Regions from separate parts of the Pantoea sp. App145 genome, predicted to be linked through region 2. Evidence: predicted binding sites of a transcription regulator. Region 2 holds the regulator's gene; each other region holds the start of a gene.
The links. The regulator CRP, encoded in region 2, controls carbon source genes, mostly activating them, when cyclic AMP is high. The targets are predictions, from matches to a motif close to ATGTGANNNNNNTCACAT.
Positions count from the first base shown of each region.

Region 1: the regulator CRP is predicted to act here: its motif matches at 6,151-6,168, upstream of cdd (cytidine deaminase).
Region 3: the regulator CRP is predicted to act here: its motif matches at 5,366-5,383, upstream of deoC (deoxyribose-phosphate aldolase).
Region 4: the regulator CRP is predicted to act here: its motif matches at 4,708-4,725, upstream of RCF31_RS19205 (YfcZ/YiiS family protein).

Region 1 is NZ_CP133290.1:11,811-19,597, reverse strand. It holds gene ahpF (alkyl hydroperoxide reductase subunit F) at 1-206, opposite strand, end outside; gene ahpC (alkyl hydroperoxide reductase subunit C) at 285-848, opposite strand; gene RCF31_RS00085 (GNAT family N-acetyltransferase) at 1,074-1,514, shown strand; gene apbC (iron-sulfur cluster carrier protein ApbC) at 1,523-2,635, opposite strand; gene metG (methionine--tRNA ligase) at 2,800-4,833, shown strand; gene RCF31_RS00070 (CidA/LrgA family protein) at 5,021-5,413, shown strand; gene RCF31_RS00065 (CidB/LrgB family autolysis modulator) at 5,406-6,098, shown strand; gene cdd (cytidine deaminase) at 6,217-7,116, shown strand; gene RCF31_RS00055 (NAD-dependent malic enzyme) at 7,274-7,787, shown strand, end outside.
Region 2 is NZ_CP133290.1:3,192,965-3,200,751, forward strand. It holds gene argD (bifunctional acetylornithine/succinyldiaminopimelate transaminase) at 1-789, shown strand, start outside; gene RCF31_RS14570 (YccS/YhfK family putative transporter) at 791-2,866, opposite strand; gene crp (cAMP-activated global transcriptional regulator CRP) at 2,925-3,557, opposite strand; gene RCF31_RS14580 (OsmC family protein) at 3,859-4,263, shown strand; gene RCF31_RS14585 (phosphoribulokinase) at 4,311-5,180, opposite strand; gene RCF31_RS14590 (YheU family protein) at 5,242-5,460, opposite strand; gene RCF31_RS14595 (hydrolase) at 5,463-6,479, opposite strand; gene RCF31_RS14600 (LysE family translocator) at 6,540-7,142, shown strand; gene tauA (taurine ABC transporter substrate-binding protein) at 7,303-7,787, shown strand, end outside.
Region 3 is NZ_CP133290.1:3,516,653-3,524,439, reverse strand. It holds gene mrdA (penicillin-binding protein 2) at 1-786, opposite strand, end outside; gene deoD (purine-nucleoside phosphorylase) at 946-1,659, opposite strand; gene deoB (phosphopentomutase) at 1,693-2,916, opposite strand; gene deoA (thymidine phosphorylase) at 3,012-4,334, opposite strand; gene deoC (deoxyribose-phosphate aldolase) at 4,399-5,178, opposite strand; gene RCF31_RS16295 (TatD family hydrolase) at 5,448-6,224, opposite strand; gene RCF31_RS16290 (patatin-like phospholipase family protein) at 6,221-7,273, opposite strand; gene RCF31_RS16285 (DUF1328 domain-containing protein) at 7,419-7,580, opposite strand; gene osmY (molecular chaperone OsmY) at 7,647-7,787, opposite strand, start outside.
Region 4 is NZ_CP133290.1:4,139,317-4,147,103, reverse strand. It holds gene sixA (phosphohistidine phosphatase SixA) at 30-512, opposite strand; gene fadJ (fatty acid oxidation complex subunit alpha FadJ) at 708-2,837, opposite strand; gene fadI (acetyl-CoA C-acyltransferase FadI) at 2,837-4,147, opposite strand; gene RCF31_RS19205 (YfcZ/YiiS family protein) at 4,319-4,615, opposite strand; gene fadL (long-chain fatty acid transporter FadL) at 4,973-6,253, shown strand; gene mlaA (phospholipid-binding lipoprotein MlaA) at 6,320-7,087, opposite strand; gene ccmI (c-type cytochrome biogenesis protein CcmI) at 7,123-7,787, opposite strand, start outside.

The DNA of each region.
Region 1 (7,787 bases), 1.1 Mb from region 2:
TTGGTAATCAGGAATGAAGGCTTACGCACCGGACGATCATTCTCTTCACGGAAGCTGACTTTGTCAGACAGGGCCGCGATATCAGCCAGCAGGGTCCGAATCTCTGCGGATTTGGCGCCATCATCCAGTGTGGCAATTAACTCAACCGGTTTCGTTAATTTCTCAAGGTAAGCCTTGAGTTGGGTTTTTAAGTTGGTGTCGAGCATAATGAGTTCCTGTTGCTGGTCGAAAAATCGGGTGCCGTAGCACCCGATTGGAGAAACATCGAAGGGCTGCGTGGTGGCTTAGATTTTGCCAACCAGGTCCAGTGATGGAGCCAGAGTCGCATCGCCTTCCTGCCATTTAGCCGGGCAAACTTCACCTGGGTGAGAAGCAACGTACTGTGCCGCTTTCACTTTACGCAGCAGGTCAGAGGCGTCACGGCCAATACCTTCAGCAGTGATTTCGATAGCCTGGATGATGCCTTCCGGGTCAACGATGAAAGTACCACGATCTGCCAGGCCTTCAGCTTCACGCATGATTTCAAAGTTACGGGTCAGTGCACCTGTCGGGTCGCCGATCATCGCATATTTGATTTTAGCGATGGTTTCAGAAGAACCGTGCCAGGCTTTGTGGGTAAAGTGGGTGTCAGTAGAAACAGAGTAGATATCTACGCCCAGTTTCTGGAATTCTTCGTGATGATCAGCCACGTCGCCCAGTTCGGTCGGGCATACGAAGGTAAAGTCAGCTGGGTAGAAGAAGAAAACACTCCATTTACCCTCAACGTCTTTCTCGGTTACGTCGATAAATTCGCCGTTTTTGAATGCTGCGTTTTTGAACGGTTTAATTTTGGTATTAATGATAGACATCGGGTGACCTCCGTTAAAAGATGTGATGCAGGTTACATAATTTTCGGGCCAACATCTAATATGCAGCCGTTATCAATTAGATAAACAAAAGCTATCAAACGCGACAAGGCCCGATTTCTGCGGCCTGCCGCGGCATTCTACACAGAAACTCCCCTGATTTAACGTGGTTTATCTTTTTGCGCCGGAACTGCTACTTTTGAGTGAACTGACTGCTGGAGTTCATCAGTGCATATTCGATTGTTTCAGGAAGCTGACCGCCCTTTTCTGCGTACGCTGTTCCTTGCAGCGCGCCGGACCAACTGGACCTGGCTCGACAGTGATGACTGGCAGCTGGAGGATTTTGATCGGGTGATCATGGGTGAGACCGTGCTGGTCGCGGAAATTGACGGCCATCGCGCCGGTTTTGCCGGTGTGCTCGATAATGATAATTTCCTGCACAGCCTGTATGTCTCCCCCGATTTTCAGGGCCAGGGAGTGGGCAGTGCGCTACTGGACGCGGTACAGGCACGTTTTACCGGCACCGGGGCGCTGAAATGCCTGCTGCTGAACCAGGCTGCGCAAACCTTTTATCTGAAGCATGGCTGGCAAAAGGTGGCGCAGGGTGAAAGCGATCAGGGGAAATACCTGTTGATGCACTATCCGCTGACGGCGCGCGCCAGCGGATAATCAGTCGGTTAAACCGCGCGGAAGGCGATATCGTCGGGGATCACTTCCCCATGCCAGTAAAGCTGCGACGCCACGCGCCCGGCCAGCTCGCGATACATCACGGTAAACTCACTGTCAGGACGACGAATCACCGTTGGCTCACCGTCATCCAGATCTTCGCGCAGATTAATATGCAGCGGCAGCTGTGCCAGCAGACGGGTGTTGTAATCCTGCGCCAGTTTCTGCGCGCCCCCCGTACCAAAGATCGGCTCATGATGACCACATTCGCTACAGATGTGGATGCTCATATTTTCCACCACACCCAGCACCGGTACGTTGACCTTCTCAAACATCACCATGCCTTTACGCGCATCAATCAACGCGATGTCCTGCGGCGTCGTCACCACCAGCGCGCCGGTCACCGGGATATTTTGCGCCAGCGTCAGCTGGATATCACCGGTACCAGGCGGCATATCCAGCACCAGATAATCCAGGTCCGGCCACATCGTTTCATTGAGTAGCTGCATCAATGCCTTGCTGGCCATAGGGCCACGCCACACCATTGCGTTATCGTCAGTCACCAGATAACCAATGGAGTTGGTCGCCAGCCCGTGCGCCATGATCGGGGCCATATGGGTGCCATCCGGCGAAGTCGGACGCTGATTTTCCGTACCGAGCATGTTGGGAATCGACGGACCATAGATGTCCGCGTCGAGAATCCCCACGCGCGCCCCTTCCGCCACCAGCGCCAGCGCCATATTCACCGCGGTACTGGATTTGCCCACGCCACCTTTGCCAGAACTGACGGCAATGATGTTTTTCACACCATTGACGCCAGGATGGTTTTTCACCCGCTTCAGGGTGGCGATATCGTGGCGTAGCCGCCAGTCAATCGCCCGGGTTTGCGTCAGGCGCAGCAGCTCGCTGCTGGTTTGTGCTTTCAATTCTTCAAACGCGCTGGCCCAGGCGAAAGGCATCACCAGTTCCAGATGCAGTATGTCATCCAGCAACGCGACATGGCGCAAGGCTTTCAGTGTCGTAAGATTGTGCTTCAGTGTCGGATGTTCAAAGCCACTCAGCACGCCTATCACCACGGCGCGCAGGGCCTCAGGTGAATGTTGTTCCCGGGATTGTGAAGTCATCCCCGCTCCTTACTCTTTATTCTGACGCTGAACTTCAGCGATGTGATTTCAATAATATCAGATAGGGCATAAAGTGAGGTGACTGTCAGGTTGTGTTTACGCCAGAGAGTGCTTCGGTTAACATCTTAAGCCCGATTTTTCATTTACAGAAAGCTACGCAAACTATGACTCAAGTCGCTAAAAAAATTCTGGTAACGTGCGCGCTGCCATACGCGAACGGCTCAATCCATCTCGGCCACATGCTCGAGCATATCCAGGCAGACATTTGGGTGCGTTACCAGCGAATGCGTGGCAATCAGGTTTACTTCATCTGCGCCGACGACGCGCACGGCACACCGATCATGCTGAAAGCACAGCAGCTCGGCATTGCGCCTGAGCAGATGATTGCTGAGATGAAGCAGGAGCATGAGACTGATTTCGCCGGTTTTGACATCAGCTATGACAACTACCACTCGACGCACGGCGACGAAAACCGCCAGCTGTCGGAGCTGATTTACGGCCGTCTGAAAGAGAACGGCTTCATTAAAAATCGCACCATTTCTCAGCTGTACGATCCGGAAAAAGGCATGTTCCTGCCCGATCGTTTCGTTAAAGGCACCTGCCCGAAATGTAAATCGCCGGATCAATATGGCGACAACTGTGAAGTCTGCGGTGCCACTTACAGCCCGACCGAGTTGATCGAACCAAAATCCGTGGTATCTGGCGCGACGCCGGTAATGCGTGATTCCGAGCACTTCTTCTTCGATCTGCCTTCCTTCAGTGAAATGCTGCAGGCGTGGACGCGTTCTGGTGCGTTGCAGGAACAGGTGGCGAACAAAATGCAGGAATGGTTCGAATCCGGCCTGCAACAGTGGGATATCTCGCGCGATGCGCCCTACTTCGGCTTCGAGATTCCAGGTGCGCCAGGCAAATACTTCTACGTGTGGCTGGATGCGCCAATCGGCTACATGGGGTCGTTTAAAAACCTGTGCGATAAGCGCGGCAATATCGATTTCGACGAGTTCTGGAAGAAAGATTCCACCACCGAGCTGTATCACTTTATCGGTAAAGACATCGTCTATTTCCATAGCCTGTTCTGGCCCGCGATGCTGGAAGGTAGCCAGTTCCGTAAGCCGACCAACCTGTTTGTGCACGGTTATGTGACGGTTAATGGCGCGAAGATGTCAAAATCTCGCGGCACCTTTATCAAAGCCAGCACCTGGTTGCAGCATCTGGATGCCGACAGCCTGCGTTATTACTACGCGGCGAAACTCTCTTCACGTATCGATGATATCGACCTGAACCTGGAAGATTTCGTGCAGCGCGTGAATGCGGACATCGTCAACAAAGTGGTCAACCTGGCGTCACGTAATGCTGGCTTCCTGACTAAACGCTTTGACGGCAAATTGTCGTCCGAACTGGCCGATCCGGCGCTGTATCAGACTTTTGTCGATGCCTCGGAGAAGATCGGTGAAGCCTGGGCCAGCCGTGAATACAACCGTGCCATCCGTGAAATCATGGCACTGGCGGATCTCGCCAACCGTTATGTGGATGAGCAGGCACCGTGGGTGGTGGCGAAACAGGAAGGCCGTGATGCTGATCTGCAAGCCATCTGCTCAATGGGTATCAACCTGTTCCGCGTACTGATGACCTGGCTGAAACCGGTATTACCCTCTCTGAGCGCCCGCGCTGAAGCTTTCCTGCAGAGCGAACTGAGCTGGGATGCTATCCAGCAGCCGCTGCTGGATCATAGCGTTGCGCCGTTCAAAGCATTGTATGGCCGCATTGAGATGACCAAAGTTGACGCGCTGGTTGAGGCATCGAAAGAAGATGCTGCTGCCGCTAACAAGCCTGCGGCGACCGGCCCTCTGGCTGAAGCACCGATTGGCGACGCGATCACCATCGATGATTTCGCCAAAGTCGATATGCGCGTGGCGCTGATCGAAAAAGCAGAGCTGGTGGAAGGTTCAGACAAGCTGCTGCGCCTGGAGCTGGATTTGGGCGGTGAGAAACGCCAGATCTTCTCTGGCATTCGTGCCGCCTATCCGGATCCGTCAGTGCTGGTCGGCAAGATGACTATCATTGTCGCTAACCTGGCACCGCGTAAGATGCGCTTCGGTGTATCGGAAGGGATGGTGCTGTCAGCGGGTCCTGGCGGCAAAGACCTGTTTGTGCTGTCCGTGGATAGCGGTGCACAGCCAGGAATGCCGGTGAAATAAAGTTCTGAGCCGCCATTTAGGCGGCTCCTGCTCCTCCTGTAGCGGCGCGATTTATCGCGTGTGTTTTGTCGAAAAACAGCGCGATAAAGCGCGCCGCTACAGACTGCAAACCTTACCCATGATGTGATCTCTGGCACGCTAAGCGCTTAATGCGTATGATGAAGCCCTATGAAAACAGGAGCCTGTCATGCCCACCGTGCTGTCTGTCAGCTGGCGCTATTTGCGCGCCTTTATCATCATTTACGCTGCTCTTTATGCCGGAATCGGCATTTCTACCCTGCTTCCTATTAACATTCCCGGTAGTATCATCGGCATGCTGCTGTTGTTTATGCTGCTGGCGCTGCAAATCCTGCCCGTGGACTGGGTCAAACCCGGTTGTCATTTGCTGATTCGCTATATGGCGCTGCTGTTTGTCCCGATCAGCGTCGGAGTGATGAGTTATACCGATATCCTTACCGCGCAATTCGGTCCTATCGTTGTTTCCTGCCTGATCAGTACTTTTCTGGTACTGGTGGTGGTCGGCCTGAGCGCCGAGCGAATGCAGCGGTCTGGCGTGCCAAAGGAGCCAGGAAATGAGTGATATCTGGTGGTCCCTGCCACTGACGCTGCTGGCCTATTTCCTCGCCCGTAAGTTTGCAGCAAAAATCAAAATTTCCATCGTTAACCCGTTACTGGTGGCGATGGCGATTGTCATCCCCATTCTGCTGCTGACACATATGCCCTATGCCCGCTATTTTGCTGGCAGCGCGCTGCTCAATCAGCTACTGCAACCCGCTGTGGTGGCGCTGGCCTTACCGTTGTATGAGCAGATGCATCAAATCCGCGCCCGCTGGAAAACCATTATCAGCGTCTGTTTTATTGGCAGCATCACGGCAATGATTTCCGGCACAGCCATCGCCTTATGGCTGGGTGCAACACCGGAGATTGCTGCCACCATCATGCCGAAGTCGGTCACAACGCCGATTGCTATGGCGGTTTCGGCTTCAATGCATGGTATCCCAGCTATCAGCGCCATTTGTGTACTGATTGCGGGTGTGCTGGGCGCGGTATTCGGCCATATGCTGCTCAATCTGTTGCAGATAAAAAGCAAGGCATCACGCGGATTAGCGATCGGCAATGCCTCGCATGCGCTGGGCACCGCGCGCGCCGCAGAGATTGATTATCAGGAAGGGGCGTTCAGTTCTCTGGCGCTGGTGATTTGCGGCATTATTACCTCGCTACTGGCACCGTTTCTCTACCCGGTGCTGATGCACTGGTTCGGGTAAACTTGCGAGAGATCTCGCAAAGTTGAAACAAGCAAGTCAGCTTACATTGTCAGAGCGATATAGATCACATATAACCCTTCAGGCGGCGCACCGCCGCTGACGCGTTAACGAGGCCATCATGCATCCAAGATTCACTTCCGCTTTCTCTGCCCTGCCGGTCAATCTGCAACAGGCGTTGCAATCCATCATGGATGCCGCCGATTTTCATGGTGTCCTGCAGGCCGATGAAGTGACGCAGTTACAGCAGGCTACCACGCTGGAAGCCGATGCCCTCGCTCTCGCCTTGCTGCCACTGGCGGCGTCCTGTGCCGTCGCGCCGGTTTCAAATTTTAACGTCGGTGCCATTGCGCGTGGCAGCAGCGGTAACTGGTATTTCGGTGCCAATATGGAATTCCGCGGTGCACCTTTACAGCAGACGGTGCACGCGGAACAAAGCGCCATCACCCATGCCTGGCTGCGGGGTGAAACGCAGCTGGAGACCATCACCGTCAATTACACACCGTGCGGCCACTGCCGCCAGTTTATGAACGAGCTGAACAGCGGCACCGCCATTCGCATCAGCCTGCCAGGCCGTGCTGTCAGCACCCTGGGCGATTACTTGCCGGATGCTTTCGGCCCCGCGGATTTGAATATCGCTGAGCGTTTGCTGACCCCGGTCAATCATGGCTTTAGCTTGCAGGGCGACACTCTGCAACAGGCAGCCATTGAGGCAGCCAATCAGAGCCATGCCCCCTACAGCCACAGCTACAGCGGAGTGGCACTGCGTAGCCGCAGCGGGCAGATTTTTACCGGACGTTATGCGGAAAATGCCGCATTCAACCCCAGCCTGCCCCCGCTACAGGCAGCCTTGATTCTGCTGAATATGCACAACGAAGCGCTGGATAGCGTGCAACAGGCGGTACTGGCGGAATGTCAGGGGGCCGTGCTCAGCCAGCATGACGCTACGCGTGCCACACTGGCGGCGCTGGGATGTGGCGATTTTACCGCTGTCACCTTGTCAGTTTGCGCAGTTAAGTGATCCTTTTACCGCTTTTGTGACCTTTTATTAACAAAAGCTGTACATCTGCAGGAAATTTCATAGGATCTGGCGCCAGAAATCACTTCACAATAAGAAAGTCTGGCGTTACCTTTCCCGGCGACACGCCAGAAAACACTGCAACCGGAGCAAAAACTGCATGGAACTCGAGTACGAAAGTAAACGTCCGCTGTATATTCCTTATGCCGGTCCGATCCTGCTGGAATTTCCGCTGTTGAATAAAGGCAGCGCCTTCTCCCTCGAAGAACGTAATGAGTTCAATCTCAATGGCCTGCTACCCGAAGCAGTTGAAACCATTGAAGAACAGGCCGAACGTGCATGGCGTCAATTCCAGGATTTCAAGAACAATAACGACAAACACGTTTACCTGCGCAATATCCAGGACACCAACGAAACCCTGTTCTACCGCCTGCTGGACAATCATCTGGAAGAGATGATGCCGATTATCTATACCCCGACGGTCGGCGCCGCCTGTGAACACTTTTCTGAGATTTATCGTCGTGCGCGTGGCGTATTTATTTCCTATAACAACCGCGATCGCATCGAAGACATGCTGCAAAACGCCACCAAACAGAACGTGAAGGTGATTGTGGTAACCGACGGCGAGCGTATCCTTGGTCTTGGCGACCTGGGTATCGGCGGTATGGGGATTC
Region 2 (7,787 bases):
ACGCTGTTTACCGTCTCGGTTGGCGGCCAGCCAAAATACTCCGATGGTTTTGGCCCAAAACCGGCGGATATCGTGCATGTGCCTTACAACGACCTGGCGGCGGTAAAAGCGGTAATTGATGATCACACCTGCGCCATCGTGGTCGAGCCGATTCAGGGCGAAGGCGGCGTGATGCCGGCTACCCCGGAATTTATGCAGGGTCTGCGTGCCTTATGCGATGAATACAAGGCGCTGCTGGTGCTGGACGAAGTGCAGAGCGGCATGGGACGCAGTGGCAAACTGTTTGCTTACGAACACTACGGCATCACCCCGGACATTATCACCACGGCGAAAGCGCTGGGCGGTGGTTTCCCGGTGAGCGCCATGCTGACGACCAATGAAATCGCTTCAGTGATGGCACCTGGCGTGCACGGCACCACTTATGGCGGTAACCCGCTGGCCTGTGCGATTGCCGAAACGGCGCTGGATATCATCAACACGCCTGAAGTGCTGGACGGTGTTGAAGCTCGTCGTCAGCAGTTTGTCGCGGCGCTGAAAGCGCTGGATAGCAAGTTTGATCTGTTCAGTGACATCCGTGGAAAAGGCCTGCTGATTGGTGCAGCGCTGAAGCCGCAGCACGCCAGCAAAGCACGCGATATCCTGCATGCCGCTGCGGCGGAAGGTTTGATGATCCTGACAGCCGGTACCGATGTGATCCGTTTCGTCCCGTCGCTGGTGATTGAGCCGACCGATATCGAAGAAGGGATGGCGCGCTTTGCCGTGGCGGTAGAGAAGGTACTGGCGGCGTAATTCAGTTTTTCACCCGCAAGCCCATCAGCCAGCGACCATGATGCGGTCGCTGGCTCCACGCCAGTGAAGAGATGGTGTGCATCACGTTAAGGTGTTGCAGAATCCGCTTCACATGCTGCTCAACAATGGTCACCGCACCCTCATTAATATTTTCCGGCGCTTCCAGCACGTTGCTGTCGTTGCCCGGCCCGTCATATTCCAGCCGCTGCTGACAACGCTGCAACGCGATTTCGCAGGATTGCAGATACTTCTCGGCGAGCTTTGGCGTCAGCATGGTGTGCTCGCGCGCCAGAATCGTCATGGCGTTGATGTGTTCGACAATAAACTGGCTGTGCGTCACCCATAAGCGCATATCTTTCAGATACTGCGGGTTAAAACCCGGTTCGGTCATCGCCTGATTGAGCGAGTTAAACATGGCGTTGTGTGCCTGGTTAACCTTAATGCGCTGGTAGGCCAGCTTCTCCGGCGACTGCTCCGGCCCGAGCAGCAGCTGCAACGCTTCCTGGTCAGCCTCCAGCGCGTCATGTGCGTTCTTACGGAGCAAGCCGCTTTGCCACTGTGGCCACAGCCAAATCATGCCGCCAAAGGCAATCAGGCATCCCATCAGCGTATCCATCATGCGTGGCAACAGGAACTGTGCACCGTTGAGCGACAGCAACTGAAGCGAGTACACCGCCGTTACCGTAAAGCCAATCATCGACCAGCCGTAATATTTACGCGTCACCAGATAGCTGGCGAGGGTGATCGCCAGCATAAACAGCAGGGTGATGGATTTCGGCACGGCAAAACGCAGCGAGGCAGCCGCGATCAATAGCCCGGCGAAGGTGCCGAGGGCACGGTGCTGGATACGTACGCGAGTGGCGCTGTAGCCGTTCTGGCTGACGAACATGGTGGTCATCAGAATCCAGTAGGGTTTGGGGATGTTAAAGAACAACGCCAGCGCGCTGCCAAACATCAGCATTACGGCAAAACGCGCTGCGGTGCGTAACGCCGGGGACTTTAGCGACAGGTAACTGCGCAGCGCCGGAAAAAACGGCAAACGTCGCTGGCGGTCGGCCATCAGGTCACGGGTATAAAGAGGTTTCTGCGTGCGCAGGACGCGGGCTATCCGACTGAAATGGTACAGGCAAAAATTACCGACCGGATTATCCGGGTGCTGGCGCGCAATCTTTTCCAGCGCCCCGAGCTGCTTCTCCATATGAAAGCGCTCCGGCAACTGGTGATAGAGGATAGCATCGGCCAACAGCCGCAGCCGCGCCGATATGGTCTTCGCATTCCAGCGGATCACCGCTTCAGCATGGCTCTGCTCCACCAGTTTTTGCACTTCTTCAGGCTGATGCAGGCTGACCGAGATGTGTTCCTGGAGATCGAGTGCCACCTGGAAGGCACGCGTCAGACGTTTATGGCTGTTGTTACGGCTGGCAGACAGCATATGCATTTGCTGATAACAGGTGGTGATCAGGTCGACCGCTTTTTGCTGCCGGGCCAGCAGTGGGGGGAGCGCTTTTTCCGGATCGGTCAGCTGCGTCAGCAGGGTATATTTGGCATCGCAATAATCCGCCAGCTCGCGATACAGCAGGCTGAGGGTTTCACGCATCGGCTGTTCTTTCCACAGCCAGAACCAGAGCCAGTTAAACAGCCCGTACCACAGCGTGCCGCCGATATACAGCAGCGGCGGTACCCATATCGGCATGCGTCCTGCGAGGCTGAGTGTGAAGATGGCGGCGATAAGGGTGCCGGGCAGCAAACGGCCATGCAACGGACTGATTTCGCCGGTGACGCCCACCAGCAGCGGCAGAGCCAGCATAATCAGCGGCAAAGGAACATGGTAATCCGTCAACCACTGAATCAGAAAGCTGCCGGTGGCAAACAGGGATCCGCCGACAATCAGGCGTTTAAAGAAACGTTTATGTGGTGTATCCAGACCCGCGATATTGCAGCAGGCGGGAACCAGCGAGAACAGCAAACCTTTTTGCAGGTCACCAAACAGCCAGCCGAGAGCCACGGGCAGGCAAAGCACCAGCGTTTGCCGCAGGGCATAATTAACTTCGGGATGATAGATGATTCGACGCCACATCAGCTCATCGTAGACAAAAACGGCGCGATGTGACCATCACGCCGTGGGTGAGAAGGAATTAGCGGGTGCCGTAAACGACGATGGTTTTACCATGTGCGGAGATCAGGTTTTGATCTTCCAGCATTTTCAGAATACGGCCAACTGTCTCGCGTGAGCAGCCAACGATCTGACCAATTTCCTGACGGGTGATTTTGATCTGCATCCCGTCCGGGTGGGTCATGGCATCAGGCTGTTTGGCCAGATTGAGCAGCGTCTGCGCAATGCGACCGGTCACATCAAGGAAGGCAAGGTTGCCGACTTTTTCTGATGTCACCTGCAGGCGACGTGCCATCTGCGCCGAAAGACGCATTAAAATATCCGGGTTTACCTGAATCAGCTGACGGAATTTTTTGTAGGAAATTTCAGCCACTTCGCAGGCAGTTTTTGCTCGTACCCAGGCACTGCGTTCCTGACCTTCTTCAAACAGGCCAAGCTCGCCGATGAAATCCCCCTGATTGAGGTAGGAGAGAATCATCTCTTTGCCTTCTTCATCTTTAATCAGTACCGCAACGGCACCTTTCACGATGTAGTAGAGCGTTTCCGCTTTTTCACCCTGGTGAATCAGGGTGCTTTTGGATGGATATTTGTGAATATGGCAATGGGACAGGAACCATTCGAGTGTAGGGTCTGTTTGCGGTTTGCCGAGAACCATTCGCTATTATCCTCTGTTGTAATCGTGCCCAAAACACAGGGGGCAATTTTCCCTGTCAGGCGGTGAAATCGTAGAGCGCTTCCAGTAAAGGAAATTATTCGGGTGGACTCTTAAGCCAGGCTTCTGATTCTTCCCGCCTTCGTCTGTTACGACGAAAATATTTTCAGCTCTGTTTGTAGCACAGCTTTTGCTAGCTGTCTTGTGTTGTCTCGCTTCAGCAAAAGGGCGATTAGTCTGGATTGCTGTTTCTCAGGTGAAAGCGTACTCTGGCGGCAAATCAGCTTGGTCAGGAGAAAGAATAATGCAGGCACGAGTCAAATGGGTGGAGGGGCTTACCTTTCTCGGAGAATCCTCATCGGGTCATCAGGTATTAATGGATGGGAACTCGGGTGATAAAGCGCCGAGTCCGATGGAGATGGTGCTGATGGCGGCGGGTGGTTGCAGCGCGATTGACGTGGTGTCTATCCTGCAAAAAGGGCGCAATGAAGTGACCGATTGCGAGGTGAAACTCACTTCTGAACGTCGTGAAGAAGCGCCACGGATTTTTACACACATCAATCTGCATTTTATTGTCAGCGGCAAAGCGCTGGGCGATAAAGCGGTGGCGCGTGCGGTGGATTTGTCGGCAGAGAAATATTGTTCGGTGGCGATCATGCTGGGCAAAGGGGTCGACATCACCCACAGCTATGAGGTTATCGAGCTATAGCACGAACGTAGCGGCGCGATAAATCGCGCCGATACGGAAATGACGGATTATTCAATCCGTTTACCTTCAATCAGCCGCTGCACCAGCGGTGTCATAATCAACTCCATCGCCAGCCCCATTTTGCCACCCGGCACCACCAGGGTGTTCATATGCGAGATAAAGGAATCCTGAATCATCGCCAGCAGGTAAGGAAAGGCAATACCTTCCAGCCCACGAAAATGGATCACCACAAAGCTTTCATCCAGCGACGGAATCTCACGTGCGGCAAACGGATTTGAGGTATCAACGGTAGGTACGCGCTGGAAGTTGATATGGGTGCGCGAGAACTGTGGCGTAATGAAGTTGATGTAATCCTCCATCGAACGTACCACCGAATCCATCACCGCTTCGCGCGAATGACCGCGTTCGCTGGTGTCGCGAATCAACTTCTGAATCCACTCGAGGTTCACAATCGGCACCACGCCGACCAGCAAATCCACATGTTCGGCCACATTGTGTTGCTGTGTCACGACGCCGCCGTGCAAACCCTCATAAAACAGCACATCCGTGTTTTCCGGCAGCGGTTGCCAGGGCGTAAAGGTGCCGGGAACCTGATTCCACGGCACGGCTTCATCATAGGTGTGAAGATATTTGCGCGACTGCCCGAGACCGGATTGTCCGTATTGTCTGAAGGTTTGCTCCAGCAGGCCAAAATCGTTGGCCTCCGGTCCGAAGTAGCTGATATGACGGCCCAGATCGCGCGCTTTGCGGATCGCCATGTCCATCTCTGGACGCGTATAACGATGGAAACTGTCGCCTTCCACTTCTGCGGCGTGCAGATCCAGCTGCTGGAAAATTTTCCGGAAGGCAAGGCTGGTGGTGGTGGTTCCGGCTCCGCTGGAACCGGTAACGGCGATAACTGGATGCCTGGCTGACATGACAAAGCTCCCTGTGAAGTCCGGCGATGAGCATTGTTAGCACGAAATGCCGGGATGTGCATTAGCCGCGAAATTCACCGCGCGCCATGATATTGACGGTTTCGTGCAGTTCAGACCACACCAGTACCGCCTCGCCACGCTCCAGCTGGCGGCGCACATCGGCGACCTTCTGCGCCAGACTGCGCTCCTGTTCACCGTAGTCGGTGCCTTCGCGTAATACAAAGGCTTCAATCAGGTTTTCCAGCGTTTCGGGGTCGAGTTGTTGCCACGGTATAATCACGATCACATATCCAGATAAGTTGATAGCCACTGTGGCACGCGTTGCTCCAGCCACATTTGCGGGCGCAGCAATGTCCCGCCGACAAAGCCAACGTGGCCGCCTTGCTGCGTCAATTGGTATTCAATTGACGAGGACAGCTGCTCCGGTTGCGGGATAACTGCGTCAGTCATAAAGGGATCGTCTTTGGCGTGAATGATCAGCAGCGGCTTACGGACATTGATTAAGTGCGGCATGGCGCTGGCGCGGTGATAATAGTCCCCCGCATCGATAAAACCGTGCGCCCGTGAGGTGACGGCATCGTCAAAGTCGCGCAGACGCCGCAGGGTGCGTAGCTGGCGTAAATCCACCGGCAAGGTACCGGGCCAGGCGCGCAGCTTGCGCTTCGCATTTTTTTTCAGCTGCGTCAGCAAATAATGCTGATAAAAGCGTGAGAAACCGTTCTCCAGTTTCTGGCTGCACGGCTCCAGCAGCAGCGGTGCCGAGATAGCGACGGCGGCATCAAAAGGCGCATCACTGCCCTCCATCCCGGCGAGGCACGCCAGCATATTCGCGCCGAGCGAGACGCCCACTGCAGTGGTTGGCACTGTGCCCCATTCACGCCTTAACCAGCGCAGGAAATAGCTCGCGTCTTCCGTTTCGCCGGAATGGTAAATACGATGCAGGCGATTGGGTTCGCCACTGCAACCACGAAAGTGCATCACCACTGCCAGCCAGCCACGCGCCTGACATGCCTGCATCAACCCGTGGGCATAGGGGCTGTGGAAACTTCCCTCTAAGCCGTGAAACAGGACCATGCGCGGTTTATGGGCGGCCTGCACCGGATCTTCACTCCACGCGAGATCGACGAAATCACCATCCGGCAAATCAAGACGCTGCCAGTGCGGACGCAGGGTAACACGCCGCCGCAGCAGGCGCGGGAGCAGGGTTTGCAGATGCGGATTGCGAAAGCCGCTCAGCGGGACGAAGGTCTCGCCGGGCGGAGAATCAAAATTACTGTGGTAAACGCTTGTCTGATGCATATCTCGCTGATAGTTTCGATGGGTTTTTGGCTTTCCTGGGTGAGGAGCACCCGAATCAACATGGAACTAAGTCTGTTTTTATCAATGCTGGGCTTTCTCTGGGTCGCTGCGATCACGCCAGGGCCTAATAATATGTTACTTACCGCCTCCGCTGCCAACTTTGGCTTTCTGCGTACCTTCTCGTTGTTAATCGGCATCATGATTGGTATGCAGGTGATGCTGCTGATGGTGGCCTTTGGCGTGGGTAGTCTCATCCTACTCTATCCTTCCCTTCATCTGGTTCTTAAAATTGCCGGTAGCCTCTATCTGTTGTGGCTGGCGTGGAAAATTGCTACCGCCGAGTATGAGACGCTGGACACGGATGCGGCACCTCCGGTACCCACGCCGTTCTGGCAGGGAGGGTTGCTGCAACTGATTAACCCGAAAGCCTGGCTGATGGCGCTGGGTGCGGTTGCCAGCTTTAGCCTGGCCGGGGCCGCCTATCTGCATTCCGTGGTGGCCATCAGCATCGGTATGGCGCTGGTCAACGTGGTCTCCGGGGTGATCTGGATGGGGTTTGGTTCGATCATCGGCCGTCTGCTGCGCAGCCCACGGGCGTGGAAAATCTTTAACCTGGCGATGGGGATTTTGACTGCCGCCTGTGTGCTGTTGATTTGGCACTGAGTAAACCCGAGGCGCGGCAACGCGCCTTTTTGCTGTTTGCGCATAGCCTTGCCCGATGTTGATCTAAGAACCGATTTTCATTAGGGATAATTTTTAATTCCTTTATGAAACCATTGCTGCTGGCGACACTGCACCCAACATAAAAATATTGGGGTGCAAGATGATGGCAGTGAAGAAAACCATAACCACGTTAGCCGCAGCGCTGGCGTTGCTGACCTTCCAGGCCGAGGCGGTTAGCGTCACGGTGGCGTATCAGACCTCTGCGGAACCGGCCAAGGTGGCACAGGCCGATAACACCTTTGCCAAAGAGAGCGGAGCCAGCGTTGACTGGCGAAAGTTCGATAGCGGGGCCAGCGTGCTGCGCGCCCTGGCCTCCGGCGACGTGCAGATTGGCAATATCGGCTCCAGTCCACTGGCGGTGGCCGCCACACAGCAACTGCCCATTGAAGCCTTCCTGTTAGCCTCGCAGCTCGGTAATTCCGAGGCGCTGGTGGTGAAGAAATCCATCAGCAATCCCAAAGACCTGATCGGCAAACGTATCGCCGTCCCCTTTATCTCCACCACCCATTACAGCCTGCTGGCCGCATTGAAGCACTGGGGCATCAAACCCACCGATGTGCAGCTGGTTAACCTGCAACCGCCCGC
Region 3 (7,787 bases), 320 kb from region 2:
CAGCTGGCTTTCAACGTACTGTTGCAGGTGCAGATCGAGGGTCAGATAGATATTCTTTCCAGCCACCGGCGGCACTTCTTTCAAGACCCGCACGATGCGGCCATGGTTATCGACTTCCACTTCCTGATAACCGGTTTTACCGTGCAGCACCGATTCGTAATAGCCTTCAATGCCCTGCTTACCGATATTGTGGTCAGCGGCGTAGTTCTCGCCCACACCCTCTTCGTTCAGGCGTTTGAAATCGTTATCGTTGATTTTCGAAACGTAACCCACGACGTGCGCCAGATCGGCCCCATAGGGGTACTCACGATCCTGATAGGTATCAATGCTGACGCCGGTGAATTTGAACTGGTTAACCGAGAAACGGGCGACCTGCTCATCGGTGAGCTCTTCCTTCAGCACCACCGGTTTATAGCGGCTGTTTTGCTTGAGGTTCTTCCAGAAAGTGTCGATCTCTTCCGGGGTTAAATCAACGATCGGCGTCAGTTCGGCGATGGTCGCCTTCATATCGTCGATTTTGTACGGTGTCAGCAGGATGTCGTACCAGGTGACATTGCGCACCAGCGGAATACCGTTGCGATCGTAGATCAAGCCACGCGTCGGTGCGATGGGGATCATTTTGATGTCGTTTTCGTTGGATCGCGTCTGGTAATAGCTATGCTGCTCAACCTGGATACGGTAGAGGTTAACGCCAAGAATAGTGAAACAAATCACTACCAGGGTAAAAGCCACGATCGCGCGGCGAATAAACAGTTTTTCTTCGGCTTCGAAATTACGGAAATTCATCAGGGGGGCTTAGTCTCTTCGTTATCCCGCTAATGATAGGGAGAGATAGCGTCAGAGCCAGCAGGAAGATGCACAAGCCTGGGTAAAAGTGTGTCAGATGTTTTCCGTAACGGCGCGATAAATCACACCGTTACGGTATAAGCGATGTTCAGCGGGAAATTAATCCCCCAGCAACACCGATTCCAGCGCGATCTTGATCATATCGTTAAAGGTGGTCTGACGCTCAGCGGCGGTGGTCTGCTCGTGAGTACGGATATGATCCGACACAGTACAGATCGCCAGCGCTTTGGCACCAAACTCCGCAGCCACGCCGTAGATACCCGCCGCTTCCATCTCAACACCGAGGATGCCGTACTTTTCCATCACGTCGAACATTTGCGGGTCCGGCGTGTAGAACAGGTCAGCAGAGAAGATGTTACCCACGCGCGCGTCCACACCGAGCGCTTTGGCCGCATCGACTGCGTTACGCACCATATCGAAATCCGCAATCGCCGCGAAATCGTGATCTTTGAAACGCATCCGGTTCACTTTGGAATCGGTGCAGGCACCCATACCAATCACCACATCACGCAGTTTCACGTCCGCACGCACCGCACCGCAGGAGCCAACACGGATGATTTTCTTCACGCCAAAATCGGTGATCAATTCTTTGGTGTAGATCGAGCAGGAAGGGATGCCCATACCGTGCCCCATCACCGAAATTTTGCGACCTTTGTAGGTTCCGGTGTAGCCCAGCATGCCGCGTACGTTGTTCACTTCAACCGCATTTTCGAGGAAGGTTTCTGCAATGTGCTTCGCACGCAGCGGATCGCCCGGCATCAGAACCACGTCCGCGAAATCACCCATTTCTGCATTAATATGAGGCGTTGCCATCGTTATTTTCCTTATTAAAAATTGGTCGCTGTTTTACAGCATGCTTTTGCCGTAGTCCATGCTGGACAGGCCGAAATAATGCGCGATTGTCTGGCCGATATCGGCAAAGGTGTCGCGATAGCCAAGGGAGCCAGGTTTCACCTTCGGTCCGTAAATCAGTACCGGAATGTGCTCACGCGTATGTTCGGTGCCCTGCCAGCTAGGGTCACAGCCGTGGTCGGCGGTGAGGATCAGAATATCATCCTCCTTCACCTGCGCCATCAGCTCCGGCAAACGGCGGTCGAACAACTCCAGCCCACCGGCGTAACCGGCGATATCACGACGATGGCCCCAGGTAGAGTCAAAATCGACGAAGTTGGTGAACACAATCGACTGATCCGGCGCTTTTTTCATCTGCTCGATGGTGGCATCAAACAGCGCATCCAGCCCGGTGGCTTTCACTTTTTGCGTGATGCCCTGCTGTGCGTAGATATCCGCGATTTTACCGACAGAAATCACTTCACCGCCCTTCTCGTCCACCAGCTTTTTCAGCATCGTCGCTGACGGCGGCTCCACGGCGAGATCGTGACGGTTACCGGTACGCTCGAAGTGACCGGCTTTGTCGCCCACAAACGGACGCGCAATCACACGGCCAATGTTGTAGCCGCCTTCGGTCAGTTCTTCGCGGGCGATTTCACACAACGCGTACAGACGTTCGAGGCCGAAAGTCTCTTCGTGACAGGCAATCTGGAACACTGAATCCGCAGAGGTATAGAAAATCGGCTTGCCGGTTTTCATATGCTCCTCGCCGAGCTGGTCAAGAATCACCGTACCGGACGAGTGGCAGTTGCCGAGGTAACCGGGCAGATCAGCTCGCTGCACCAGTTTATCCAGCAATTCCTGCGGGAAGCTGTTCTCTTTATCGGTGAAGTAACCCCAGTCAAATAACACCGGCACACCGGCAATTTCCCAGTGGCCCGACGGCGTATCTTTACCGGATGAGAGTTCGCTGGCGTAAGCATAAGCCCCGATAATCTCTGCGCTGGCGTCCAACCCCGGCGGGAAACGCCCGGTTGAGAGTTCAGCGGCTTTGCCCAGCCCAAGTGCCGTGAGGTTTGGTAAGTGTAGCGGCCCTGTGCGGCCTTCATTGGCCCGGCCTTCGAAGCACGCTTCGGCGATATGGCCGAGCGTATCCGATCCTTCATCGCCGAACTTAGCGGCGTCTTTGCTGGAGCCGATCCCAAAGGAGTCGAGAACCATAATAAAAGCACGTTTCATGCAAGTCTCCTGCGCAACTGCGCGATGACAAGTCAAAAAAAAGCGATCAGATCAGTATACCCGAACGGCTATTGCCTGGCACGCACCGGGCGCAACTATTCGCTGATGCGGCGATACACCACCGGTGTCTCTGCCGGGGCTTTATCGCTGAGGGTGATGGCCGCTTTCACCGCCTGTGCCGCCTGCTGCCACTGCGCTTCCGACGCAGCATGGATCACCGCCAGCGGGCGCTGCGCATCGACAGGCGTACCGAGAGTAATCATCTCGCTCAGGCCGACGCTGTAATCAATGTTGTCACTGGCGCGCTGACGTCCGCCGCCAAGCGCCACTACTGCCATACCGAGAGCGCGGGTATCCATGGCGCTGACGATTCCCGGACGATCGGCATACACCGCTTTGCTCAGCATCGCCGCAGGCAGATAGTGATCCATGCGGGCGATAAAATCGGTCGGGCCTTTCTGTGCCGCCACCATGCGACCAAAGACCTCTGCCGCCTGGCCGTTATCCAGTACCCGCAGCAGCTGTTGCCGGGCTTCAGCCTCGTTAGCCGCCAGCCCACCGGAGATCAACATGTCGCTACATAACGCCAGTGTCACTTCCAGCAGACGGGGATTACGCGCTTCACCGGTGAGGAATTGCACCGCCTCGCGCACTTCCAGCGCATTACCGGCAGTGGACGCCAGTACCTGATTCATGTCAGTCAGCAACGCGGTGGTTTTGCACCCAGCGCCATTGGCAACGCCGACAATTGCCTGCGCCAGTTGTTCCGAGGCTTCGAAGGTCGGCATAAAGGCCCCGCTGCCGACTTTAACGTCCATCACCAGCGCATCCAGCCCTTCCGCCAGCTTTTTCGCCAGGATCGAAGCGGTGATCAGCGGGATCGAATCAACGGTGGCGGTGATATCGCGTGTGGCGTAAAAACGCTTGTCCGCCGGTGCCAGCGAGTTGGTCTGGCCGATGATCGCTACACCGTTTTGTTTGATGATCTCGCGAAAACGATCGTCGCTCGGGAAGATGTCAAAACCAGGGATCGCTTCCAGTTTATCCAGCGTACCGCCGGTATGGCCGAGGCCACGGCCGGAGATCATCGGCACGTAACCGCCACAGGCGGCGATCATTGGGCCAAGCATCAGCGAGGTAACATCGCCCACGCCACCGGTAGAGTGCTTATCAACAATCGGCCCGTTCAGGTTGAGTGCCTGCCAGTTCAGCACTGTACCGGAATCGCGCATCGCCATGGTCAGGGCGACACGTTCGGCCAGCGTCATGTCGTGGAACCAGATGGTCATCGCCAACGCGGCGATTTGCCCTTCTGAAACGCTGTTATCTCGCACCCCGTTGATAAAAAAGCGGATTTCCGCCTCACTCAGCTCGTGGCCATCGCGTTTTTTGCGAATAATTTCTTGTGGCAGGAACAAGGTCGCCTCCCCGGCAGAAAAGCGCGCGATAAATCGCGCCGCTACGAATCGCAGAAATGAATAATCAGTACCCGGCTTTACCTGCCGTGGTGGCATGGCCCAGGGTGTTGAGCAGGCTCGCCAGCAGGCTGGACGCACCAAAGCGGAAATGACGCGCATCTGCCCAACCTGCGCCAAGAATATCGTCGGCCAGTTGCAGATAATGTGCTGCGTCTTCAGCGCTACGCACCCCGCCCGCCGGTTTGAAGCCGACCTGCTGCTGCACGCCTTTATCGCGGATCACGCTCAGCATGATCGCTGCTGTTTCTGGCGTGGCGTTGACAGGCACCTTACCGGTGGACGTTTTGATAAAGTCGGCTCCGGCATCGATAGCAATCTCGGAGGCCGCACGGATCAACGCGGGATCCTTCAGTTCACCACTTTCGATGATCACTTTCAGCAACACGCCCGCTTCGTCGCAGACGTCTTTACACGCCTTCACCAGATCAAAACCGATCTGACGGTTACCCGCCATCAGCGCACGATACGGGAACACCACATCGACCTCGTCTGCCCCGTAAGCGATCGCTGCACGGGTTTCCGCCAGAGCAATTGCCAGATCGTCGTTGCCATGCGGGAAGTTGGTCACCGTGGCGATACGGATCTCCGGCGTGCCTTGCTCACGCAGCGCTTTGCGCGCCACCGGGATAAAACGGGGATAGATACAAATCGCGGCAGTGTTACCTGCAGGGGATTTCGCCTGATGACACAGGGCAATCACTTTTTCGTCGGTGTCGTCATCATTCAGCGTGGTCAAATCCATCAGTTGCAGCGCGCGCTGCGCCGCAGCGGTGATATCAGTCATGGTACTCTCCAGTGATCAGCCTGACGGATTACCCCCGCCAGAGAATGTGATAATTCTAACAACTCATGTGATAGCGAATTCGATCATGCGTCACATGAAAAAAGAAAACCGTGAAGATAATACATTTACTTAGTGACAAAAATCACAAAATAACCCATACCCAACGCAAAACTGCGCAGAGATGGCATTGTGACTATTATCACATTTATCCAGCGAAATGTGTCAGTGTCGCCCTATTAATGTAGTCAATTCAGACAAGCCACGCAGGCTCAGGCAGGAAGGTTAAAGACGCGCAGGCTGTTTTGCCACAGCGCGCTGGCAATGACATCGGCAGGTTCAGGACGCAGCTGGCACAGCACATCAAATACCAGGCGCGCACGTTCGGGGCGATTGGGTTCTCCCTGATAACCATTGAGCGGCATATCGGGCGCATCGGTTTCCAGCAGCAGGGCATCCAGCGGCAGTTCGGCGATGGTATTACGGGTTTTGCTGGCGCGTTCATAGGTAATGGTGCCACCCACGCCGATAGCGTAACCCAGCTGAATAAAACGCTGTGCCTGTTGCAGGCTACCGGCAAAACCGTGCACCACGCCACGCCGTGGCAGATCGTGGCGACGCAGATGTAGCGCCAGCTGATCGTGGGTGCGACGCGAATGCAGGATCACCGGCAGATCATACTGTTTTGCCAGCTTCAGTTGCCCATCCAGCAATCGGGTTTGTTTGTCGAACTGCGGATCGTCCATATAAAGATCGAGACCGATCTCTCCCAGCGCCACGCGTTTTGTATCCGGCTGGCGCAGGTGTTCGGCCAGTTGATCAACATGTGCATCCTGGTGCACGGCTATCTGGATCGGATGCAGTCCCAGCGCGGCATACAGCGCCAGATGCTGCTGCGCCAGCTCGCTGACGAGGGCAAACCGGCTGGCATCGACGCTCGGCACAATGATCCGTTCTACCCCTGCCTGTGCAGCGCGCTGGATGCTCGCCTGCGCATCATCCACGAACGGTGGGAAGTCGAAATGACAGTGGGTATCGATAAATCTCATGCCAAAGAACCTGCATCATAATCCGCATCGTTACCGGCCAGCGGAGGCGTGCTGACCTCGCGGTTATCCGGCGCATTCGCCACCGCAGCAGGGGGCGTCACCGTAGTATGCCGCACAAACGGCTCGGCATCACTCAGCCACTGGCCGAGTGTGGCGAGGAAATAACGGCCACAGCGCCGTCCCAGATGATAGTCCTGATTCAGCGACGCAATCCGGCTCCCCAGTGCATTACTCGCCAGCGGTTTCGGAGGAAAGATCTCAATGATGCGCAAATCGCCTGGTGGCTGCTCGATAAACTGCTGGATGTCGTGATAGCTCTCTTCATGCTGATGCAGGATATTGATCATCGGCTGCAAGGCGCTGTCACTGAGCCAGCGCTCCATACGCTTGATCCACTTTGGCGTGTACGACATCTGAGAAGGCACGGTGCGGATCACCACCACGGTATCGGCCCCTCGTCTGGCGGCTTCACGTACCGGGATCGCATCGCTGATCCCGCCATCGAGATAGCTGATCCCGTCCATTTCCACCCCGCTGCGATAAAAACCCGGAATGGCACTGGAGGCTTTGATGATATCGAGCCAGGTGGAACGGGTGGGATTAAAATAGTGCGCACTGTAATCGTCGCTGCGACAGGCACACATATAAAATTCGCTCCCTTTGGCAAACAATCCCTCTGCGGTATTCATCGCCAGCGGTAGCTCCTGACAGGTGATGTCCACCAGCCAGTCGAGATCAATCAGATGTCCGCCGCGCACAAAACGCACCGGATCGAAGAACAGTTTACTGGTGGTGTAACGGGTGATCACCCGCCGCGCATAGCCCGGTTGTGCGCAGACAAACGCCGACAGATTTTGCGCACCGGCCGAGGTGCCCAGCATCAGATGAAAAGGATTGAAGTTCGCGCGCTGAAACTCATCCAGCACGCCGGCGGTAAAGATACCGCGTTGTCCGCCGCCTTCGCAGACCAGCGCAATTTTGTTCGCTTTGAAAGGCGTGAGCGCCAATGGCTCGATGGTTCCCAACGTGACCGGGATGCGTATACCCAAGATGTGTCCCTCAGCGGTTCTTTCTCTGAGGGGTGCTTAAGCGCAGAATCGCCACCGCCAGCAACCCGGAGAACCAGTCATTATGATGCCCTGACTGGCCTCCGCTTCAGACTATTGCCGGGAGAGCGAAAGTTGACACGAAGTGTCAGGGTCGTTTACGCCCGGTAAACAGGCTGATGAGGAACAGAATAATACCGACAATAAAGACAATTTTAGCTGCCCATGCTGCCGTACCCGCCAGACCGCCGAATCCTAACGCCGCAGCGATCAGAGCGATCACCAAAAAGATAATACCCCAACGAAACATAAGCCTCTCCTTACCATAGTGAAAATCGAACTGCTTATACCTTCCATACTTCCCGCTGCAGGCGCGTTAAGATTTGACTGTCAGGTCATTCTTCACACTTTTCACGCCTTCAATGGCTTTCGCGATTTTCTCTGCACGATCTGACTGTGCCTGATTCGCGACAGTACCGGACAACTGCACCACCCCATCGGTGGTTTCCACTTTCAC
Region 4 (7,787 bases), 950 kb from region 2:
CAGGGCCGCACAGGCGGCCCACAGCGGGATTACATCGCTTTAGCCAATTTCGATGGACTGACCTGCCATTCCAGCTTGCCTTCGCAGGCTACCGGGTCAAAATTGACACAGGCAATCGCCGAAGTGGCAAACATCGGCGGTGTTTCCTGCGGGCAGAGTTCAGAAACCAGATATCCCACCAACGGCAGATGCGAAATCACCAGCACCGATTTCACGCCTTCGTTCGCCAGTGCCTGTAAATAACAGGCCACCAGTCCCGGATCGCCCCCTGGCGTCAGCTCTGGCAACACATCCTGCTCTTCCGGCAGAGTCAGAGCTTCACGTACCGTTGCAAGGGTTTGCCCGGCACGCAGATAGGGGCTTACCAGCACCCGTTCGATATCCAGCGCCTGGCCGTTAAGCCAGCTCGCCATCTGGCGTGATTCGTCGCATCCACAGATCGTGAGTGGCCGGACTGAATCACTTGCTGCTTCCAGAGCCGCATCGCCATGACGCATGATAAAAACTTGCATAAAGCACCGCTGTTGTTTGTCGATATCGTCCGGTACCACAGCACCAGACGCTTCATTCTGCGAATGAACGCTGTGTTTTACCGCAATGGCTTCAGTATAGTCAACCGGTTGTTTATTAAATAAGCATATCTCGGAATGCTACCGCGTAAGCCATTTCTTAGCAGGCTATCTAACCCGCTGAATCTGTAAGCCTATTCAGATTTGTGCAGAAATGTAAAATTTCGTTTGTTGTTGTAGCGCCGTCATCAGGGCGTCACAAGGGGTGAAACGATCGCCATGGCGCTGCATTAAAGCGTTTAATGTATTGACCATCTCCCCGGCCCCGCGCTGATCCATATAATGGAAAGGCCCGCCGAGAAAGGGGGGAAAACCAATACCAAATACGGCGGCAATATCGCCGTCGCGTGCGCTACGAATCACGCCTTCGTCCAGACAACGTGCGGCCTCGTTCAGCATCATCATCACGCAACGCGTAGCAATTTGTAACTCACTCTGCTGCGCCTGCGGTTTAATCCCCAGCAGACTGTAAATCGACGCATCGGCTTTGCGTTTCGTCGGCCAGCGGCTGCGCTGGTATAAATAAAAGCCTTTGCCGTTTTTACGCCCTTTACGATCGTCGGCCAGAATCTTCCCGACTGCCTCGGGGGCGCTGAAACGTTCACCATAAGCCTGTTGCAGAATCGGGCTGATTTTACTGCCAACGTCGATACCGACTTCATCCAGCAGTTGCAACGGCCCTACCGGAAATCCAAACTTCACCAGCGCCCGATCGATATGTTCAATCGGCTCACCTTCCAGCAGGCAGCGCATCGCTTCATTTATATAGGGCGCGAGAATGCGATTGACGTAAAACCCCGGCCTGTCCGCCACCACCACTGCGGTTTTACCCAGCTCACGCGCCAGTTGCACCGTGGTCGCCAGCGTCTCCTCCGAAGTGCCATCATGGGGAATCACCTCCACCAGCGGCATTTTATCCACCGGACTAAAGAAATGCAGGCCGATAACGTTTTCCGGGCGCTGCGCATGGGCCGCAATGTCACCAATCGGCAGCGATGAGGTGTTAGACGCAAAAATGGTATGTGGCTGACAATGGTTTTCAATGTCCGCCACCATTTGCTGCTTCAGCGTCAAATCTTCAAATACCGCCTCAATCACCAGCTCGCGCCGGGCGAAGCCCTGATAATCCTGGCTGCCGCTGATTAACGCCATCTGCTGCTGGCGCTGCGCAGCATTGATCTGCCGACGCTTCAGGCGTTGAGTCAGTCGATCCCAGCTGTACTGCAACGCATGGTTGATGCCGCTGAGATTAATATCGCGGATGCGTACCGGCAATCCGGCATTCAGCGCCGTTACGCTGGCAATGCCCCCGCCCATCAGGCCGCCGCCTAATACGCCGATATGCGTTAACTCACGCGGCGTGGCGGCGGCAAAAGCCTCTTTCTTCATCGCCGTGGAGGCAAAAAACAGGCTGCGTAGCGCGGCGGATTCGCGGGTCATCGCCAGCTGACCAAAAGCTCGCGCCTCTGCTTCGTGACCGGCACTGCTGCCCTGCTCCAGCCCGATACGTACCACCTGCAAAATACGATCGGCAGCCGGATAGTTGCCGTGGGTTTTGCTGTCGGTTTGACGTTTTGCCAGCGCGAACAACAGATGCCTGGCGATCGGCCCCTGCATCAGCCGGTCGCGGCAGGGTAGCGTTCGCAGCGTCTTTTTACCCTGCAGTATCCTTGCTACGGCCGTTTCCAGCAGAATAGCTTGTGGCACCGCATCATCCACGATCCCCAGCTTCAATGCCTGTTTTGCCCGCAATTGTTTACCGGTCAGGATCAACGGTAGCGCCTGCTGCACACCAATCAGCCGTGGCAGCCGCTGCGTGCCTCCGGAGCCAGGCAGTAAGCCCAGCTGGACTTCCGGCAGGCCGAGACGGGTTTTATCATCCAGCGAACAGATACGCGCGTCGCATGCCAGCGCCAGTTCGAGACCGCCGCCGAGACAGGCACCATGGATCGCCGCCACCACCGGAAAAGGCAGCGCGGCAATATTCGCCATCACTTCCTGCCCCTGACGCGCCAGCGCTTCAGCTTCTTCGGCGGTAGTACAACGATCAATCATGCTGATATCCGCCCCGGCGATAAAGTTATCGCGCTTGCCGGAAATCAATACCAGCCCGGCCAGCTGTGGGTCACGCCGTGCTTCAGCCAGCACCGCCATAATCTGCGGGACAAACTCTGCCTTCAGGGTGTTCATCTTTTCACCCGGCACATCGATGGTGATTACGCCGATATGGTCGAGGCGCATGTGCAGGTGGAATGCGGAATCACTCATTATTCGGCCTCCAGTACCATAGCTGTCCCTAATCCACCCGCTGCGCAGGCGGTAACCAGCCCCAGCCCGCCACCACGCCGCCGCAGTTCCTGCAAGGTTTGGGTGATCATGCGCGCACCGGTAGCCGCAAAGGGATGTCCATAGGCGATCGACCCGCCCAGCACGTTGAATCGTTCTTCATTCACTTCACCGAGGGCGTGTGGGCGGTTGAGCACCTCGCGCGCGAAACGCTCATCATTGAACATTTTCAGATTCGCCAGCGTCTGTGCCGCGAAGGCTTCATGCATGTCAATCAGAGTGAGATCGTTCAGGCTCACACCCGCACGTTCCAGCGCCAGCGGCGAAGCATAAGCCGGTCCCAGCAGCATATCCTGCCAGACATCAATGGCGCTGAAGGCGTAGCTGCGCAGGTAGCCAAGCGGCGTGATGCCCAGCTCACGGGCACGACCTTCACGCATCAGGATCACCGCCGCCGCGCCATCGGTCAGCGGCGTGCTGTTAGCTGCCGTCACCGTACCGTGACGACGATCGAATGCCGGACGCAATCGGGCATAATCAGCCGCGCTGGCGTTGAAGCGTACATTGTTATCCTGTTCGACCGGCGCTTTCCACGGCGGCACAAAGGCGGGCATCACTTCCTGCACCAGCACACCCGATTCCCACGCACGCGCAGCACGTTGGTGTGAACGCAGGGCTAACGCATCCTGCTGTTCACGGGTAATGCCATGGGTTTTTGCCATCTGTTCTGCGGTATCCCCCATGCGCAGACCAGTGGAATACTCCGCGACAGCGGGTGGCACCGGCAGCAGGTCACGTGGACGCAGACGGCGCAAAATCTGTAATTTCTGGCTGAAGCGACGCGCTTTGTTGAGATCGACCAATGCGCGCGCCAGGGTTTTGCTGACGCCAATCGGCAATACGGATGAGGAATCAGCACCGCCAGCGATCCCGGCATCGATGCTGCCCGCCATCAGGCTTTCCGCCACATTTGCCACTGCCTGGAAGCTGGTAGCGCAGGCACGGCTGACGCTGTAAGCATCGGTGTGCACGCTCAGGCCGCTGCTCAGCACGATTTCACGAGCGATATTCGGGGCCTCCGGCATCTGCACCACCTGGCCAAACACCAGTTGATCGATGACGTCCACCGGCAGTTCACTGCGCGCCATGAGTTCACTCACCACCATCCTTCCCAGCTCCAGCGCCGGAATGCCATGAAAATCACTCGCCTGGCGGGCAAAAGGAGTACGAAGACCGTGGGTTATGGCGATGCGTTCGCCCTGACGCGTCAGCAGCGGCTGCGCTTTGCTCATCGACTGTCACCTGTGCTATTTGACCGGGGCGTCATTGCCCAAAGAGGTCTGACCTGATCATCAGTGTTAACCAGGAGCGCGTAAGTCGCCAATATGCAGAGAGAAAAAGTGCGAGGAGAAACACGAAATTGAAAAACGCTGCCGGAAGGGTGTCCGGCAGACGAGGGAGGATTAACGCAGACCGAGCTGGAAGATCAACGCTTCTGCCTGGCAGGCAAAGGTGAAATCGATATTCAGACGCACACCGGCGGCTTCTTCATCAAAGCGTGCGCGGATATCACAGGGTTCGGATTCAACCTGGCGCGCCCGGTCACTCAAATGTTTGAGCATGACTTCCGCCGCGTGACGGTCAGCAAACAATCCAGACCAGCTGGCAGCGCAGTCGGTGTTATCCATGACGGTGCCAACATCCACACAGCAGCAGGCAGCTGTTTCGTTCGCACTACAGTTTTTAATGGCATCAGTCATCGTCTTCTCCTGATGATAAAACAGACAAAAAGGGATTATTTCTGCCTCAAAGTGTACGCCTGATACCTCACCATCGCCACGCACAGTCTGCTAAGTGACGAATATCACACTACAAATTGATCCAGAACAAATTTGACTCGCTATGCTCAAAGCTGATGGCAAAGATTTTGTTAAGCAGATCTGATTTTATCGATCAAACTGGAAATATTTTAAAAACAATATTGCAACAATGACACAGGTCCGACCTATACTCGTCGCACTGGTCTGATATGTGTCTTTGTCGTCAGTCCCTACAATCCGCCGTCCCTTGTTACGCGATGTAACAACGTTCAATAATAATCATATGAGGTTGTGGTCATGAACCATAAGAACCTGTTTGCAAAGTCGGCTGTGGCAGCTGCAGTGGCGCTCGTCTCTTCTCATGTTTATGCTGCGGGCTTTCAACTTAACGAATTTTCAGCAATTGGATTAGGTCGTGCATATTCGGGTGAAGGAGCAATGGGGGATACCGCCGCCTCCGCCAGCCGTAACCCGGCAACGATGGCATTGATGGATCGTCCTTCCTTCTCCATCGGCGCGGTTTATATTGATCCTGACGTCAATATCAGCGGCACCAGCCCTACCGGCCGCAGCCTTGATGCAAAAAATATCGCCCCTAATCAGTGGGTCCCCAATATCCATTATGTCCATCCGATTAATGATCAATGGTGGGTTGGAGCATCTGTTACCTCCAATTATGGATTGGCAACCGAATTTAATGACGGTTACACCGCAGGGGCTTATGGCGGCACTACCGATCTGACTACCGGTAATTTTAACCTCAGTACCGCCTATCGTCTGAATGAACACTTCAGCTTCGGTGTCGGTTTTGATGCGGTCTATGCAAAAGCGAAAATCGAACGTTACGCCGGTGAATCAGGCGCGGCACTCGGTATTCCGGCCGATACGCAAATCGCCCGCCTGAAAGGCAACGAATGGGGCTATGGCTGGAATGCCGGTATTTTGTACGAAGTGGATAAAAATAACCGCTTTGGCTTTACCTATCGCTCAGAAGTGAAAATCGACTTCGACGGCGAATATAAAAGCAACCTGCCAACCTATATCAACCCGATTAACCAGGCACTGGGTTTAGGTCTGCCGTATGCGACAGGCGGTTCGACCATTCCAGGTTCTCTGACACTGAATCTGCCGGAAATGTGGGAAGTATCGGGCTGGCATAAAGTCGCGCCACAATGGGCAGTGCACTACAGCCTGACCTATACCAGCTGGAGCCAGTTCCAGGCGCTGGACGCCACTAATAATGGCCAGACCCTGTTCTACAAAAACGAAGGTTTCCGCGATGCCTACCGTATCGCACTGGGTACGACCTACTTCTATGACGATAACTGGACCTTCCGTGCCGGTATCGCCTTCGATGATAGCCCGGTTCCAGCTGAAAACCGCTCCATCTCTATCCCGGACCAGGATCGCCTGTGGCTGAGCGCCGGTGCATCTTATGCGTTCAATCAGGATGCTTCGGTGGATGTAGGGGTTTCTTACATGCACGGTCAGAACGTCACCATTCAGGAAGGGAACTACACCTTCAGATCTGAAGGTAAGGCGATGTTGTATGGCGCGAACTTTAACTACAAGTTCTAATCATGATGTTTGAGGGCAAAAGCGCCCGGCAAATAAAAAAGCGGCTATTGCAGCCGCTTTTTTTATTTATTGCGCATCAATCTCGTTGAGATCACCCTGAATCGCTTTCGCGTTCGGGTTCTCTTCCGGCTTCAGCTTACCGCCACTGGCAAGGAAATCATTGCGCTGGAAATAAGCGTTACGCACAAACGCATAAGGATCCTGCTGCTGACGCAGGATGGCGTCGGAATCAAGCAACTGGGCACGGGTCTCGACCCCTTCCAGCGTCCATTTCCCGATCGACATCGGCCAGGTGAGCCAGCTTAGCACCGGATAGAGGGTATCAACATAATCCCCCCCATCCTGGCGTAAAGTAAAGCTGCCGTAAGCAGGCAGTTCTACATAAGGCCCATAACCCACGCCATAGCGACCCAGCGTGCTGCCAAAGCGATGCGGTTCTTCACGCGCCAGCTCCGGATTCGCTTTACCTGCCACATCGATAAAACCACCCAACCCTAACGTGGTGTTCAGGAAGAAACGCGTAAAGTGGATCATCGCGCGACGCGGCTCGCCAGTCAGAAAGGCGTTGAGCATGCTCGCCGGTTCGTCGAGGTTGCCGAGGAAATTACTCAGCCCGGTACGCGCAGGTACTGGCACATAATCGCGCCAGGCCACCGCTACCGGACGCACCACATAAGGATCCAGCACGTTGTAGTTGAAGTTAAACATCGTGCGGTTAAAGCCTTCAAACGGATCGCTGCGCTGCGCAGTTTGATCGTTGTCAGCCGGTTTGGAACTGGCACATCCCACCAGCAATACACTGGCCAGCGCCAGACCGGTCAGGCGGTAATTCATTCTTATCTCCCTGTGCGTGAAAATGGTGTATCGCTTCAGGGCTGCTGCTGATTAATTTCCACAGCAAGTTGCTGATGACCATCCCAGGGAGTAACCGCGCTTAAACCAAACCAATCGCCAGGCTGGGGATTGGCGCTACCATCGCGCGAAATACGTACCCGGATCTGCACCTGATGCTGCGCCGACAATAAACGGTCTGGCATCATAGCGTTACTGTCATCAAGCGTGAGCGATAACGGGAAATGGCTGAGCGGAAAACGCTTCACAGCCACAGGCACCGGTGATACACCGTCAGTAACAGAAATATACATCACTCCGCCCTGCGGCAACATTTTTTCTGCCTGCGGATTTAAACTCACCGTCAATGCCAGATGGGTATTTTGCTGTCCTGCGTCGGTTTTCGCTTGTTCAATACTGCGCTCGATCATCGCGATGCGCTTATCTCCTGCCGGTAACAGTTTCAGCATCATCTGCCAGGCACCAATCGCCTCGTCATACTGCTGCTGTTCGAAGGCGTTAAATGCCAGCAAACTCAGGGTACGCACGTTGCTGTGATCGCGTTTCAGCATGTCACGCAGCAACATGCTGGCCTGACGATTATCCTGCGGATCGCTGGAGCGCGTCAGCACCTCGGCATAATCCTGTTGCAGTTCCAGATTATTCGGAGCCAACTGCAGCGCCCGTTCGAACGCCTGACTGG